5 linked regions of the Granulosicoccus antarcticus IMCC3135 genome follow. The protein of the gene in region 1 binds, or shares a complex with, the protein of each later gene. Links are inferred from orthologs where the notes say so. Each region holds a gene or a part of one and is shown in the gene's direction. Other genes may lie near its edges. The genes, in order: dnaN, holB, dnaX, holA and dinB.

Evidence for each region.
Region 2: the proteins of dnaN (region 1) and holB are in contact, whole or in part, in a cryo-EM structure (PDB 8GIZ), measured with the Escherichia coli proteins. The link is inferred for Granulosicoccus antarcticus IMCC3135 from one-to-one orthologs.
Region 3: the proteins of dnaN (region 1) and dnaX are in contact, whole or in part, in a cryo-EM structure (PDB 8GIZ), measured with the Escherichia coli proteins. The link is inferred for Granulosicoccus antarcticus IMCC3135 from one-to-one orthologs.
Region 4: the proteins of dnaN (region 1) and holA are in contact, whole or in part, in a cryo-EM structure (PDB 8GIZ), measured with the Escherichia coli proteins. The link is inferred for Granulosicoccus antarcticus IMCC3135 from one-to-one orthologs.
Region 5: the proteins of dnaN (region 1) and dinB are in contact, whole or in part, in a solved structure (PDB 1OK7), measured with the Escherichia coli proteins. The link is inferred for Granulosicoccus antarcticus IMCC3135 from one-to-one orthologs.

Annotation. Positions count from the first base shown.
Region 1 is NZ_CP018632.1:1,019-4,011, forward strand. What follows is about bases 22-2,990. They hold dnaN (DNA polymerase III subunit beta), read left to right. Parts: upstream 22-937; coding sequence 938-2,044; downstream 2,045-2,990. Other genes in these bases: dnaA (chromosomal replication initiator protein DnaA), read left to right, coding at 22-675; recF (DNA replication/repair protein RecF), read left to right, coding at 2,041-2,990. Outside these bases: more of dnaA, read left to right, coding at 1-21; more of recF, read left to right, coding at 2,991-2,993. UniProt on the Escherichia coli protein: Confers DNA tethering and processivity to DNA polymerases and other proteins. Acts as a clamp, forming a ring around DNA (a reaction catalyzed by the clamp-loading complex) which diffuses in an ATP-independent manner freely and bidirectionally along dsDNA.
Region 2 is NZ_CP018632.1:5,465,184-5,468,139, reverse strand. Bases 3-2,934 are described here. They hold holB (DNA polymerase III subunit delta'), read left to right. Parts: upstream 3-945; coding sequence 946-1,923; downstream 1,924-2,934. Other genes in these bases: IMCC3135_RS23670 (carboxypeptidase M32), read left to right, coding at 2,765-2,934; IMCC3135_RS23675 (SET domain-containing protein), read left to right, coding at 2,370-2,759; IMCC3135_RS23680 (PilZ domain-containing protein), read left to right, coding at 1,934-2,281; tmk (dTMP kinase), read left to right, coding at 314-943; mltG (endolytic transglycosylase MltG), read left to right, coding at 3-314. Outside these bases: more of mltG, read left to right, coding at 1-2; more of IMCC3135_RS23670, read left to right, coding at 2,935-2,956. UniProt on the Escherichia coli protein: Part of the beta sliding clamp loading complex, which hydrolyzes ATP to load the beta clamp onto primed DNA to form the DNA replication pre-initiation complex.
Region 3 is NZ_CP018632.1:4,998,120-5,001,043, reverse strand. What follows is about bases 23-2,922. They hold dnaX (DNA polymerase III subunit gamma/tau), read left to right. Parts: upstream 23-518; coding sequence 519-2,327; downstream 2,328-2,922. Other genes in these bases: recR (recombination mediator RecR), read left to right, coding at 2,799-2,922; IMCC3135_RS21760 (YbaB/EbfC family nucleoid-associated protein), read left to right, coding at 2,452-2,775; phoB (phosphate regulon transcriptional regulator PhoB), read right to left, coding at 23-133. In the rest of the region: more of phoB, read right to left, coding at 1-22; more of recR, read left to right, coding at 2,923-2,924. UniProt on the Escherichia coli protein: Part of the beta sliding clamp loading complex, which hydrolyzes ATP to load the beta clamp onto primed DNA to form the DNA replication pre-initiation complex.
Region 4 is NZ_CP018632.1:1,103,229-1,106,038, forward strand. What follows is about bases 25-2,810. They hold holA (DNA polymerase III subunit delta), read left to right. Parts: upstream 25-788; coding sequence 789-1,832; downstream 1,833-2,810. Other genes in these bases: IMCC3135_RS04675 (quinone-dependent dihydroorotate dehydrogenase), read right to left, coding at 25-721; asnS (asparagine--tRNA ligase), read left to right, coding at 1,829-2,810. Outside these bases: more of IMCC3135_RS04675, read right to left, coding at 1-24. UniProt on the Escherichia coli protein: Part of the beta sliding clamp loading complex, which hydrolyzes ATP to load the beta clamp onto primed DNA to form the DNA replication pre-initiation complex.
Region 5 is NZ_CP018632.1:6,729,102-6,732,052, reverse strand. What follows is about bases 1-2,927. They hold dinB (DNA polymerase IV), read left to right. Parts: upstream 1-844; coding sequence 845-2,011; downstream 2,012-2,927. Other genes in these bases: IMCC3135_RS29125 (putative bifunctional diguanylate cyclase/phosphodiesterase), read right to left, coding at 2,024-2,927; minC (septum site-determining protein MinC), read right to left, coding at 1-687. In the rest of the region: more of IMCC3135_RS29125, read right to left, coding at 2,928-2,951. UniProt on the Escherichia coli protein: Poorly processive, error-prone DNA polymerase involved in translesion repair and untargeted mutagenesis. Copies undamaged DNA at stalled replication forks, which arise in vivo from mismatched or misaligned primer ends.

The DNA of each region.
Region 1 (2,993 bases):
GAGCAGACTCAGGAAGAGTTCTTCCACAACTTCAACGCTCTTTTTGAAGGTAACCAGCAAATCGTTTTGACCTGCGATCGTTATCCCAAGGAGATCAACGGTCTGGAAGAGCGTCTGAAAACCCGCTTTGGCTGGGGCTTGTCAGTTGCCATCGAACCGCCTGAGCTTGAGATGCGTGTAGCCATCCTGAACAGCAAGGCCGAACAACGCGGTGTAATACTCCCCTCAGAAGTCAGCTTCTTCATTGCCAAACGGATCCGCAGCAATGTGCGCGAATTGGAAGGAGCACTGAAACGCGTCATAGCAAATTCTCAATTGATAGGCACCCCTATTACACTGGAATTTACTCGAGAAGCCCTCGCAGACCTTCTGGCCGTGCAAGCCAAGACTGTCAGCATAGAAAACATTCAGAAAACGGTTGCCGAGTACTACAACATCCGTCTCGCTGACCTGTCTGGCAAAAGCCGCTCACGCTCCGTTGCGCGCCCTCGGCAGCTAGCCATGGCCCTGGCCAAGGAACTGACCAGCAAAAGCCTCCCAGAGATTGGTAAGGTCTTTGGCGGCAGAGATCATACGACGGTCCTGCATGCGTGTCGCAAGATCGTCGAACTGAAAGAGTCCGATGACAACATCCGCGAAGACTACAGCAACCTTCTAAGGACTCTGTCCAACTAAGTTACCTTCCCTTTCAGGATGACTCATCTTCGGGTATAACCCTGTGGATAAGTTATCAACAAAGTGTGCATTGAATGAACTCTCATATTTATCCACAATTCATGCACAGGAAGGAAGCCTGAAGTCAGAGTAGTTATACAGACCAAAATAAACGTCCAAGTTATTGATTTAATAAGTAAAAAACGGGTTATCCACAGACTTAGCCGTCAGTAATAGTAGTAATAATAACCACACAATACAAACACACCTTTTTCTATCAGCCATGAAATTCAGTGCACAACGCGAAACTTTGCTGACGCCTCTGCAGCATGTAGTAGGCGCAGTTGAACGCAGACAGACCTCTCCCATACTCGGAAATGTCTTGATGACGGCCGATGATGGCTATCTGACGCTCACAGCAACCGACTCCGAAATTGAAATGCAAGCCAGAGTGGAAATGCATATCGATCAACCAGGGTCGACAACGGTACCTGCAAGAAAACTGTTGGAAATTTGCAAACATCTACCCGATTCAGCCAGGGTCGACTTTATCGCCACCGGTGACAAAGTCATTTTCAAGTCGGGCAGAAGCAAATTCACATTGGCAACACTTCCAGCTGAAGAATTTCCAACTGTTGATGCGTTAAACGAACCTCAACAAGTCATATTGACCGCTGACGTACTTTTGCAATGCATCAAGAACACAGCTTTTTCAATGGCCCAACAAGATGTCCGTTTTTACTTGAATGGCATGCTTCTGGAAATTGGTGCAGATCGTCTTTCTTGTGTTGCCACTGATGGTCATCGTCTTGCCTATTCACAATGCGCAACCAATGCCGAACCAGAAACTCCTGTCAGAGCAATCATTCCCAGAAAAAGCGTTGGTGAATTACAGCGGCTCCTGGGAAGTGTTGAATCTACTGACACCGTCACCTTGTTAGTCACCTCCCAACATCTGCAGATTCAGGTAGGTGGAGTCAGACTGACAACCAAATTGATTGATGGACGTTTTCCTGACTACAACCGCGTCATACCCATTGACGGAAACAAGGAATTACTCATTGATTGCCAAACGCTCAAGCAATCACTGACGCGAGCTTCAGTGTTATCCAATGAAAAATATCGAGGTGTCAGAATTGCTCTTCAAACCGGTACTTTGACAATCTCCAGTAACAACCCTGATCAAGAAGAAGCCATCGATGAGTTGGAAGTTGATTACACCGGTGATTCAGCTGAAATAGGTTTCAATGTCACTTACTTGCTCGACGTACTGAATTCACTTGAAACCGTCAATGCAAGAATTCTGATCAAGGATGGAAACAGTAGTGCTTTGATCACCCCGGAAACCACTAGCGACAGCAAGTACGTTGTCATGCCGATGCGTTTGTGATTCTCACAAAGCTGGAAGTATCCAGCTTCCGAAATGTTGTAAATCTATCCCTGGAACCGCATCCCCGTCTCAATCTGATTACGGGTGATAACGGAGCTGGTAAAAGCTCGATTCTGGAAGCGATTCAATGCCTGTCTACCGGGCATTCTTTCAGAACTCGAAAGGCCCGCGAATTAATCAGCCGGCAATCACAGTCATTCACTTTGACTGCACTCTTCAAAGATCCCAACACTGCTCGTGAACATCGTTGCGGTTTGCAACGAATGCGCGATGGTTCTGTGGAACTTCGTCTGGATTTCGAAGAAGTTGGCAGTATGTCTGGCGTAACCAGACTTTTACCCGTAAAAGCCTTAACACCAGACAGTCATAAGCTCATTCAAGAAGGTCCTCATGAGCGACGTCAATTCCTGGATTGGGGAGTGTTCCACATGGAACATTCGTTTTTTGACATCTGGAAGCAATTCAAACGGTCACTATCTCAACGGAATCAACTTTTACGTGATTCCGGATCTATAAATGAATTGCGCACCTGGGACGGACTATTTGTCGAGTCTGCAGAGCAGTTAAACAAACTACGCGCCGTTTACGTTGAACAATTAGCCATTGCACTTCAAAAACGAATGACTGATATCAATGCAAGGTTCCACGTGGAACTTCAGTATCGATCAGGTTGGTCAGATGAACACAAACTCGCAGATTTGCTGATTCGCAACCTTGATTACCACCGGCGAATGAAAACCACCACTGACGGACCGCATAGAGCCGAGCTGAGTCTGCTTGTTGATGGGGTGCCAGCGAAACAAGTGCTTTCCAGAGGTCAACAGAAGGTGTTGGTCTATTTACTGCATCTGTCCCAGCTAGACTTACTTGCAAACATCAACGCTCGACAAGCCGTGGTTCTCTGTGATGATCTGACTTCAGAGTTGGACAAAGAGCACTCAACCGAACT
Region 2 (2,956 bases), 5.5 Mb from region 1 along the record:
TCTTCCTGTCTCGTATCAACAAGAAAATGCGACTGCAAACCGACCCAACTGTGATCTACGGTATCGGTGATAGCTATGATGGCAATATTCGGCGCAAGGATCTGACCACTGACACTCCGTACAATACGTATACCCGAGCAGGTCTGCCGCCAACACCGATTGCCATGGTGGGGCGTGAAGCTATTCGAGCTGTGTTGCATCCAGAATCAACCACCTCGCTGTATTTCGTTGCGCGTGGCGATGGCTCTCACCAGTTTTCAGACACACTGGCAGAGCACAACGCAGCGGTCCGTAAATATCAACTCAAACGCTGATGAGCATGCGCGGTAAATTCATTACGCTCGAAGGGCTGGAAGGGGTTGGCAAGACAACCAATCGTCAATTTGTCGAAGCGCTGCTGGATGATGCCAATATTGCCTTTGTCGGTACGCGTGAGCCCGGTGGTACCCCGCTGGGGGAATCCTTGCGCGAGCTGGTTCTCGCCGCTGACGGGCAGGTCGATGATGTTACCGAATTACTGTTGATGACCGCCTCCCGGGTCGAGCATATTGCTCGCGTCATCGAGCCTGCGCTTACCGCTGGCAAATGGGTTCTGTGTGACCGGTTTCTGGACGCCAGCATTGCCTACCAGGGCGCTGGGCGGCAGCTGGGAGTAGAGCGGGTGGCGGAACTGCATGCCTTGATGGGTGTCACGCTTGAGCCCGATCTGACCATTCTGCTGGATATGCCTGTTCAAGAGGGCCTCGAGCGCATGGCAGCTCGCAGCGAGCCTGATCGTATCGAGCGTGAGGCCCATGCGTTTTTCGAACGTGCCCGTGCAGCTTATTTGCAGCGGGCCAGTGATGCGCCTGAAAGGGTCGTCGTGATTGATGCGGGCCGCTCTCTCGAACTGGTTCAGGAGTCCGTTCGTCAGGCGCTGCAGCCGATACTGAGTGAAGGCTGATAATGAATGCCTTGACACCTTGTCCGCCCTGGTTAAGGGAGGACGGTGCCGCCCTGATGGAACGTTCACGTCAGGGGCGACTGCCACATGCCTTGTTGTTGAACGGTATAGACGGCATCGGAAAACGTGCCTTCGCCCAATGGCTGGCTGAGTCCTTATTGTGCCGAAAGCGCACTGAAACAGGTGCCTGTGGCAGTTGTGAATCCTGTCGTCAGTTGCTGGCAGGCTCCCACCCTGATTTCCGCAAACTGGTGCCTGAAGGTGCGAATGCGACCATCAAGGTCGATCCTGTTCGTGAGCTGGTGGAGTGGTTGCAGTTGACTGCCAGTGAAGGCAGTTATCGGGTGGCACTGCTGGAGCAGGCAGATACATTGAACCGCAATGCGGCTAACAGTCTGTTGAAAACACTTGAAGAACCCGGGGATCATGCGGTGCTGATTCTCAGTGCGACTCGCACGGGCGCATTGCCAGCCACGATTCGTAGTCGTTGTCAGAAAATCACGCTGAAAATGCATGACAGGCCGGCAGCAATCGAATGGTTGTCGCAGAATATGGAAGGAGCTGCGGAGACGGCCTTGCTGGAAGCAGGCGGAGGACCTTATGCCGCTCTGAACATGCAGAACAAGGAATTTCAGGATGCCCGTGAGTTACTTCTGAAAGCCTGGAAAGATCTGTTCGAGCATAAGGGGAGTGTGGGGCGTATCAGCGATTCACTGTCGAATCTGGATACCAGCTTGTGTCTGGCCACGTTCAGTCGTTGGGCTCTGCTGGCTGTGAAGCAGGAAGCAAATCTGCCTGCCGGTGCTGACCCTGATGTGTCATCGGTCATATCTGAGACACGACACCGTCTTTCAAACGAGACATGGTTCACGATTCACGATCGTTTATTGCAATTACATCGTTCTGACAGCGCCAGCTTCAAGACTCAGACTGTGCTGGAGGGAATATTTGCCGATATACGTCTCATGACTAACGGCTGAATGTTCCTCTATGACCGAAGAAACACGAAAAGGCATTATCTCTTTCTCCATCACTGACCGCGGCGCCCTGTATTCGTCGTATATGTCATTTGTTCAGAACGGTGGTGTCTTTGTTCCCACTGCACGTAACTACGAGATCGGTGACAAGGTCTTCATGCTGCTCAAGCTGATGGATGACCACAGCATCTCTCCGGTTAGCGGTACGGTCGTCTGGTTGACGCCGCCGGGTGCACAGGGCAGCAAAGTCGCTGGCATCGGTGTGCAGTTTTCCGAGGAAGATCACGGCAAGAACAAGTCGAATATCGAGCAACATCTGGCGGCGACGCTTCAGGGTGATCGACCGACACAAACCATGTAGCATCGTCTGGGCGGGGCTTTATTACTGGAGTGATGGGTGCCGCTCCGGTACGCTACACCCTTTTCAACATTCGGGTGACATCCAGAGCATGACAGCGGTTAAGAGCAAGGGCGATGGGCCTGGCAAGAAAAAAGGCCGGCGTTCGGTTGAGAGCATCATGGCTGACTACAAGGATGCTCGCCCCAGCGATGTTTCGGACAAGGTTTTCGTAGCCACCAGTGCCGTGCATGGAAAAGGCCTGTTTGCGGCCAAACGGCTCAAGGCGGGTACCGTGCTCAGTCGACTGCATGGCATGCCGACTTTTGATGATGGTATCTACGTACTTTGGATCACGGACGAAATAGGTCTTGAACTGACCAACGATCTCAAGTACATCAATCACGACAAAAACCCCAACGCCGCCTACTCGGATCTGGACGTCACTATCGTGCGCGATGTGAAAGCCGGTGAAGAGTTGTTGCACGACTACGGCTGGTAAACATCATGAGTCAATCAATCAAACAGCTGGAAAACCGTTTCCACCGTCTTGCACAGTTGGACCATGCAAGCACATTCCTGAGCTGGGATCAGATGGTGATGATGCCCAACGCGGGTAATGAGCCACGCTCGGCGGCATTGGCAGAGCTTGCGAGTCTCAGGCACGAGCTGCTGACGGCTCCGGAGGTCGGTGACTGG
Region 3 (2,924 bases), 5.0 Mb from region 1 along the record:
GAGCTGCCATGAGCTGGCGCGCCTCGGATACGCTGCCTGAGCTGTGAACCTCATGGCCATGCCGCTCCAATGCAAATCGAAGCATGTCACGAATGGCGGCCTCGTCTTCAACAATCAGAATGTGAGCAGGCATGTCAGGGTTTTTCGTCGGAAGTGTCGAATTCATGAAATGGTAACGCGCTATCTGGTTTTGCACGAGTGTGTGGACTCTTTATGACAAGACGGTGAATCTGGCTGATATCGGATCGTCATATTGGCTTCTTGAACACTGAGGTTGCACAGATAACAATAAACAATCACCCGAGGGTTGCACCAAGAGCTCTAAAGCCCCAGAATGGTCGGGTAATGGTGTTCCGTATCGGCACTCTCGCGACGATAAACTGTTAACCCCGTCAGGCCCGGAAGGGAGCAGCGGCAGCAGTGGATTCGGGCGCCGGGATGCGGCTGGTACGGGATACCGCCTTATGCTGACTTCATAAGCCCACCCCCAAGAACCACTTCCTCAAACAGCTACATCGATGAGCTACAAAGTTCTTGCGCGCAAATGGCGGCCGCAACACTTTCGCGACATGCTAGGCCAAGAGCCTGTGTTGCGTGCGCTTGTGAATGCGCTGGATACCAACCGCTTGCACCATGCTTATATGTTCACGGGCATGCGCGGCGTTGGCAAGACAACCATTGCACGTATCTTCGCCAAGTGTCTCAACTGCGAGACCAATGGCGTCAGTTCAAACCCCTGTGGGGAATGCAGCGCTTGTCGGGATATCGAGGCGGGGCGTTTTTTTGATCTGATCGAGGTTGATGCCGCCTCCCGGACCAAGGTCGAGGAAACTCGCGAACTACTGGAGAACGTGCCCTACGCACCTGCCAGTGGACGCTACAAGGTGTACCTGATCGATGAGGTGCACATGTTTTCCAACCACAGTTTCAACGCCTTGTTGAAAACTCTGGAAGAGCCGCCGGAGCATGTGAAGTTCCTGCTGGCCACCACAGACCCTCAGAAAGTCCCTGTCACCGTGCTCTCGCGCTGCCTGCAGTTCAATCTGAAACGCATGGCGCCGGGTAATCTGGCAGATTATCTGTCAAAAATTCTGGATGAAGAATCCATTGAGCATGAGCGCCCGGCGCTTGATCTTATTGCCCGTGCCTCGGAAGGCAGCGTACGTGATTCGCTGAGTCTGGTAGAGCAGGCAGCAGCTTTTGGCGAGGGTGCTGTTCGCGAATCGGACGTCGAGACCATGTTGGGTCGTGCGTCGGTGGATCGATTACTGGGTCTGGTCGAATCACTGGGGCGGGGTGATGTTGCGCAATTGTTCGAGCGTGTCGAACAGTTGGCTGAATATGCTCCGGACTTCTCCGAATTGATGGGAGAGATTCTGAGTCTGCTGCATCGCATAGCGTTGCTCCAGATGGTGCCCGGTAGCGTCTCTGAAGATACCGCCGGTTTTGAACGCCTGACGCAGCTTGCCACTGAGCTGGCTGATGACGAAATTCAGTTGTACTACCAGATTGGTACCCATGCGCGTCGTGACATGCCCTTTGCTCCGGATCCGCGTGAAGCATTTGATATGGCCCTGCTGCGGATGAACACCTTCCGGCCACAGGGTGAGCCTGGCCAGCCCAGCGCACCTGGTTCTGTACCCGCACTCGCACCTGTAGCCGCGCCTGTAGCACCTGCATCGACAGCGGCCCGAGGCTCGGTGTCCGCAGGCGCAGCACTGCGCGATGCCGCTCTGGCAGCAGCGCGGGGAGAGACGGTGCCAACAAAACCGACTCCCGCAGCTGTGGAGCCTGCAGTACGAGCCCCTGCGGCACAAACTCCGCCAGCGCAAACCGCACGACCTCCCGCAGCGCCGATGCCAGCAGCGCAAGCTCCGGCTGCACCTACACCAACAGCACGCGCTCCAGCGTCTTCAGCCAGCGTGGATCGGAGTAATATCAAAATAGGGGATTGGCGCAGTATTGTTGCGGAGCTGGATATTTCCGGTATGCCCAAACAATTGGCCAGTAACTGCGAGCTTGTGTCCGTAGCGGGCGATGCTTTCAATCTGCGGCTTGAGTCGACGTCCGAGCATTTGCATACTCCCCGGTTTTCCGAACGAGTGCAGACCGCACTGAGCGAATGGCTCGGCAGGCCTGCGAAATTACAGATATCGCTGGTTGATGATCAGTTGAGCACCCCGTCTCGTATTGATGAGCAGGTGCGGGCGGACCAGATGAGCGCCGCACGGGACTCGATTGGCCAGGATCCGGTTGTTCGTCAGCTCATTGATCGTGTCGACGCTGCAGTCGATGAGGCCAGCATCGCACCTCTGGGCGAGGACTAGCCAGTCCCTCCTTGGGCAGGTTTGTAGGGTCTGGAGTAAATGACAGGCCTTGACTGTGTGTGCAAGGTCTTTGCAGCATACTTGGCAACTATTGATTCATAGATATATATAGAGGGCAGTGAATATGAAAGGCGGTATAGGCAACCTGATGAAACAAGCGCAGAAGATGCAAGAAGACATGCAGCGTGCGCAGGAAGAGATCGCCAATATGGAGATCGAAGGTCAGAGCGGTGGCGGTCTGGTCAAGGTCACCATGAATGGTCAGCATGAGCTGCGAAAGGTCTCAATTGACGACTCTTTGATTGGTGATGACAAGGATATGCTGGAAGATCTGGTGGCAGCTGCCGTTAACGATGCTTCACAGCGCCTTGCAGTCGCCTCTAAAGACAAGCTGAGTGGTCTGACAAACGGTATGGAATTGCCGCCGGGCATGAAGCTGCCATTCTAAGTAAACAGGCGGAGCAATAGCACGTGTCGAGTAGTGGCTTGCTGGAGGACCTGGTAGAAGCATTGCGATGTCTGCCGGGAGTAGGACCGAAATCAGCTCAGCGAATGGCGCTGCACTTGCTGCAACGTGATCGTGATGCCGCCCGGCGA
Region 4 (2,810 bases), 1.1 Mb from region 1 along the record:
ACCCATCCAGCTCGACATCACTCATGTCCGGGGCAATTTTCACCAGCACAGGAACATATTTTCCATGCGCGGTGGCCAGTCGCGATTGCGTCTGCTTCAATTCCTCCAGCAGGCGGGTCAGGCGCTCTCCATGCTGGAGGTCGCGCAGGCCAACCGTATTGGGTGATGAAATGTTCACCGTAATATAGTCGGCATGCGGATAGACGCGTTCCAGACAATAGGTGTAATCATTGTTGGCATCATTGAGCGATGTCACGGCATTCTTGCCGATGTTGATGCCGAGTCGACCGGTGTAGCGACGTTTTTCGACCTGGGCTACCAGATGATCGACGCCCTTGTTGTTGAAGCCGAAGCGATTGATCAGTGCCCCATGCTGGGTCAGTCTGAAGATGCGTGGTTTGGGGTTACCCGGTTGCGGCTTGGGCGTGATAGTGCCGATTTCTATATGCCCGAAGCCGATAGCGCCGAGTGCGTCGATGTAGTCACCATTCTTGTCCAGGCCTGCGGCCAGGCCAATGCGGTTGTCGAATGTCTGGCCCAGACAGTGAACCGCTGAGCTGGCTGTCGCATAGCGAGAGGCCAGACGCGGCTGCACAGCAGCATGGCTCATCATGCGCAGAGCCAGGTCATGGGCCTTTTCGGGGTCCATTTCAAAAAGGATGGCGCGTCCCAGGCTGAATAGCAGGTCGCGCGGGGACTGAGAGTAGGCGTTATTTTCCACGGATAGGGTCGCGGTGAGTGTTGGGGATTTTGGGTATGCTACACGTTCGAAAACACCCCCGCCTGCCATGAAGCTCTACCCCGACAAACTTGAAGCACATTTAAGCAAGACACTGGCACCTGTGTACCTGCTGCACGGCGATGAGCCGTTACAGCTTATGGAGATTGGCGACCGTTTACGGGTGCGGGCAAAAGAGTCCGGATTTGACGAACGCCAGGTCATCGCCATCGCTGATGATTCGGATTGGTCCACGTTTCGAGAGGCCGCTGACAGTTTCTCCTTGTTCGCCGAGCAGCGGCTGATTGAGCTGCGGCTGCCGACCGGCAAGCCCGGGCGTATCGGTGGCGAGGTATTGCAAAAGTACTGCAGCAATCCACCTGCAGATATTCTGTTACTGATCACCAGCAGCAAGCTGGATCGCAATGGCACCAATAGTGCCTGGTTCAAGGCGATCGACAAGGTCGGAGTCTCTTTGGCAGTGTGGCCTGTTCCTGCGGCCCAGCTGGGTGCATGGCTGACGCAGCGACTGGCAGCCAAAGGGTTATATGCGGATGCCGATGCACTGGAACTGATTGCGGACAGGGTTGAAGGTAATCTGCTGGCCGCACGACAGGAGGTTGAACGTCTGGCCCTGTTGTATCCCGCAGGTGAGCTGAGTAGTGATCAGATTCTGGCTGCGGTCAGTGACAGCTCCCGTTATTCCATTGGTGATCTGTCGCTTGCGGCATTGCACGGCGAAAGCGTGCGTGCGCTGCGTATACTGGCAGGGTTACATGATGAGGCTGTCAGCGAAGTGCTGGTACTGTGGTCGCTGGTCAACGAGATTCGAGCCGGAGCGCGCGCGGCTGAGTCAATCGAGGCAGGTGCCAGCGAAGATGCGGCCTTGAAGTCAGCGGGCGTCTGGCAGAGCCGGACGGCCCCACTGAAGAAAGCGCTGACGCGTCATACAGCCAGTTCCTGGTTGTCCATGTTGTCGGCATGTACACATATCGATCGACAGATCAAGGGCCAGGCTTCCGGGTCACACTGGGATTCACTGGCTGCATTAACGACAGAGCTCGCCGGTCATGGCGAGATTCCCCTGAGAAAAAACTCCGGTATTCCAGTATGAACAAGATAGATGTCGTAGAGCTTCTGGCCACCAGCCCGACCGGGCAAACCGTCACAGTGCAAGGCTGGGTTCGCAGCCGTCGCGACTCCAAGGCGGGCTTATCCTTCATTGCCCTGTATGACGGGACCTGCTTTGATACCTTGCAGGTCATAGCGGGCAAGACGCTGGACAACTATCAGAGTGATGTCCAGCGCCTGTCCTCCGGCTTTGCTGTACAGATCACAGGCACGCTGGTGGCATCAGAGGGGCAGGGGCAGTCGGTAGAGGTCCAGGCCACCCAGGTCACCATCGTGGGTGAGGTGGATGATCCGGAGCAATATCCGATAGCCAAGAAGCGTCATACGTTCGAGTATCTTCGTCAGGTGGCGCATCTGCGGCCCAGAACCAACGCTTTTGGTGCCATCAGCCGTGTGCGATCGACACTTGCCAGCTCTATCCATCGTTATTTCAGCGAACGCAGGTTTCAGTGGGTCAATACACCGTTGATTACCACCAGTGACTGTGAGGGGGCCGGTGAGCTGTTCCGCGTCAGCACGCTTGATGCCCTGAACCCGCCTAAAAATGATGCAGGCAAGGTGGATTTTGACAAGGATTTTTTTGCCAGAGAAGCCTATCTCACCGTGTCCGGGCAGCTCAATGCTGAAAGTTATGCGCTCGCCTTGAGCAAGGTCTACACCTTCGGGCCTACCTTTCGGGCAGAGAACTCGAACACCAGTCGACACCTGGCAGAGTTCTGGATGGTGGAGCCGGAAATGGCTTTCGCCGATCTGGATGACAATGCGGCATTGGCCGAAGACTTCCTGACCTACCTGTTCAAGGCGGTACTGGAAGAGCGTGAAGATGACATGGCATTCTTTGCCCAGCGGATCGACAAGGATGCATTGACACGTTTGCAGCATGTGGCCGAATCAAGCTTTGAGCGAATGGACTACAGTGAGGCGATAGTGCTGCTGGAGAAGAGTGGAAAATCTTTTGAAT
Region 5 (2,951 bases), 6.7 Mb from region 1 along the record:
CATGCGGTAGTTACCCGCAACCGAAACCAGTTCCGCTTCTAGCGATTGACAGAAGATACGTGCAGACACGTTTCCTGACACACCACACAACGCGCGACCCCGCAGCGGGCCATAAATGTGGATATTGTTATCTGCAATGATCTCGGCACCAGGACCTACCTGACCCATGACGATCAGATCAGTGTCTCTGGCATAGACTTGCTGACCAGATCGCACTGGCTTATCTATCAGCAGTGGTGCCTTGACGACGTACTCTACCTCTCTCGATACCGAAAGGTCTACATCAGGTAACGTAAGTGTGGAGCTGTCTACCAGTTTGGTCGTTGAGCTCTCGGAACCTTGACGGGATCCATCTTTTGCTGAGTCATTTCTACGGGCGCCACTTTCAATCAATGGTATCGCGATTGACTGAACCAACCGTGAAGATTTGTTACCAATACTGACGACGATAGGTACTAGATGATGGCGTCTGATGCAATCGAGTAGCGCGATTGTGTCAATCTCCAGGTCCTGTTCTTCAAGGACGGTGAGATCGAGGACAACAGGGGTATCCTTGAAAAAGCCGGGTGCTTGTTGCACCTTGTCAGCCAGCTTTTCATCAATGATCTTCATGTCACTGGTGTGGAGCTTGAGTGACATGAAGGTATACATACCTCCCTTCAGCTCGACTCCTATAGTGCTCGACACGATACAGCTCCATGATGTGTAAAGGCTGCGCAAGACAGCAGGTTGAAAAACTCGGTTTTTCCCTGCATGATTTGCAACCGTGCATAGGCTGCAGGTGTGCTCTGCTAAGGGTTCGAGTCCAATTTCCCCTTGATTCTAAAGCAATTACACGTATGACATGAGTATGTCGTCCAATTCGACATCGAAAACCGATCCGGTAAGTGATGTGCAGTCACTTCGCAAGATCATCCACGTGGACATGGACGCCTTCTACGCCTCCGTGGAACAGCGCGATGATATTTCTCTGCGGGGCCTGCCGGTGATCGTGGGCGGACAACCCAATGGGCGAGGAGTGGTTGCGGCTTGCAGCTATGAGGCGCGCAAATTTGGCATCCATTCGGCCATGCCCAGTGCGGAGGCGGGACGACGGTGTCCACATGCCATGTTTGTAAAGCCCAGATTTGAAGTCTACAAACAGGTGTCGCAACAGATTCACACGGTATTTCGAGAATTTACCGATCAAATCGAGCCTTTATCGCTGGATGAAGCCTATCTGGACGTTACGAGTAACACGTTATTTGCAGGCTCCGCCTATCGGCTCGCCAGGGAAATAAAAACCTTGATTCATGAGCGCACTGGCTTGGTGGCCTCGGCAGGGGTGAGCTACAACAAGTTTCTGGCGAAGATTGCCTCCGATTACAAAAAGCCGGATGGTCTGTTCTGTATTTTGCCAGCTGAGGGTGAGACTTTTGTAGCGAGCCTGGAAATTGGCCGCTTTCATGGCGTAGGTAAAGTCACTGAGGCCCGCATGCATGATCTGGGCATTCTTACGGGTGGCGATCTGCGGCAATGGAGTGAGGCTGAGCTGGCTCACGAATTCGGTAAAAGCAGTCGTTATTACTATCAGGTTGCGCGAGGTATCGATGATCGACCGGTCCGAGTCAGTCGTATTCGAAAATCGATGGGCTCTGAACGCACTTTTGGTGACAATTTGCATGAGCGAACCGAGATGCTGGATATTCTAGTCACCCTGCTTGACGATCTGATCGATCAATTGGCGGCTAAATCACTCAGCAGCAAGACCGTCACTGTCAAGGTCAGGTTTGCCGATTTCTCAACCTTTACGCGTGCACACACGCAACACAAGGGTTTGCTTGATAAGGGCTCGGCTCACAGAGCTTTGCCATTCCTGCTGGATCGAGCCTTGAGTCTGGGGCAGGAGTCTGGCATGCAACGTCATGGTCGCGTGGGCAGGCGTTCCGGTGTGCGTCTGCTTGGGGTGGCCTTCAGTGGCCTGGCGCCTCTGGGGGAGGATTCTCCCATTCAGCTGGAGATGCGTTGGTAGTCCGAGTATTTATTATTTAACCAGGACTACGTCTGGAAAGGTGGTGGCCGGCATGGGCTCGCACAGAAAGTATCCCTGTGCCCGATCGCAGCCGAGCAGGGCAACCTGGTCAAACTGTTCTTGATTCTCGATACCCTCAGCGACCACTTCCGCGCCGATGCTGCGGGAAATGTCGACGACGGCACCAATGATGTCCTGACTATGCTGATCCGTTGCAACGTTGGTGATGAAGGCTCTGTCTATCTTGACTTCGGTGAAGGGGTAGTCGCGAAGTTCGAGCAGTGAAGAGTAGCCCACACCAAAATCGTCGATGGACAGTCGAACACCCAGTGAGGTCAATTCCAGTAGCTGGCGTTGCAGTTTTTTGGAATTGCTGGACAGTGCGGTCTCCGTGATTTCCAGGCAGAGCTTGTTCGGATCAAAACCTGTGCGGGATAGTAGTCTGTCGACATCGGTCACGATCTGGCCACCTTCGAATTGTTTACGGGACAGGTTCACCGATAGCATCGTAGGCGAGGTCCCGAATTTTGCGAGTCGCTGGTAATCCTCCACAGCCCGTGTGAGAACCCAGTCACCCAGCCGGTTGATGATGCCGGTCTCTTCTGCAACAGGAATGAAATCTGCCGGTGCAACCCGCCCGAATTCACTGCTGTGCCAGCGGATGAGTGCTTCCATGCCACAGGTCATTTTGCTGCGGATATCGATCTGTGGTTGATACTGCAGGGAGAGTTCGTTCTTTTCGATAGCTTGCTGCAGGCCGATTTCAAGCTGGTGGCGGTGCTTGGCCTGCTTTTGCTGATCGCAGTTGTAGACAACCAGAGAGTTGTCGCCGACATGTTTGGCATGTGCGCAAGCACTGTCGGCTGATCTCAACAGGGCTGACACTGTATTGCCGTGCTCCGGTGCGTAGGCAATTCCAATGCTGGCTCTGACCGGCACG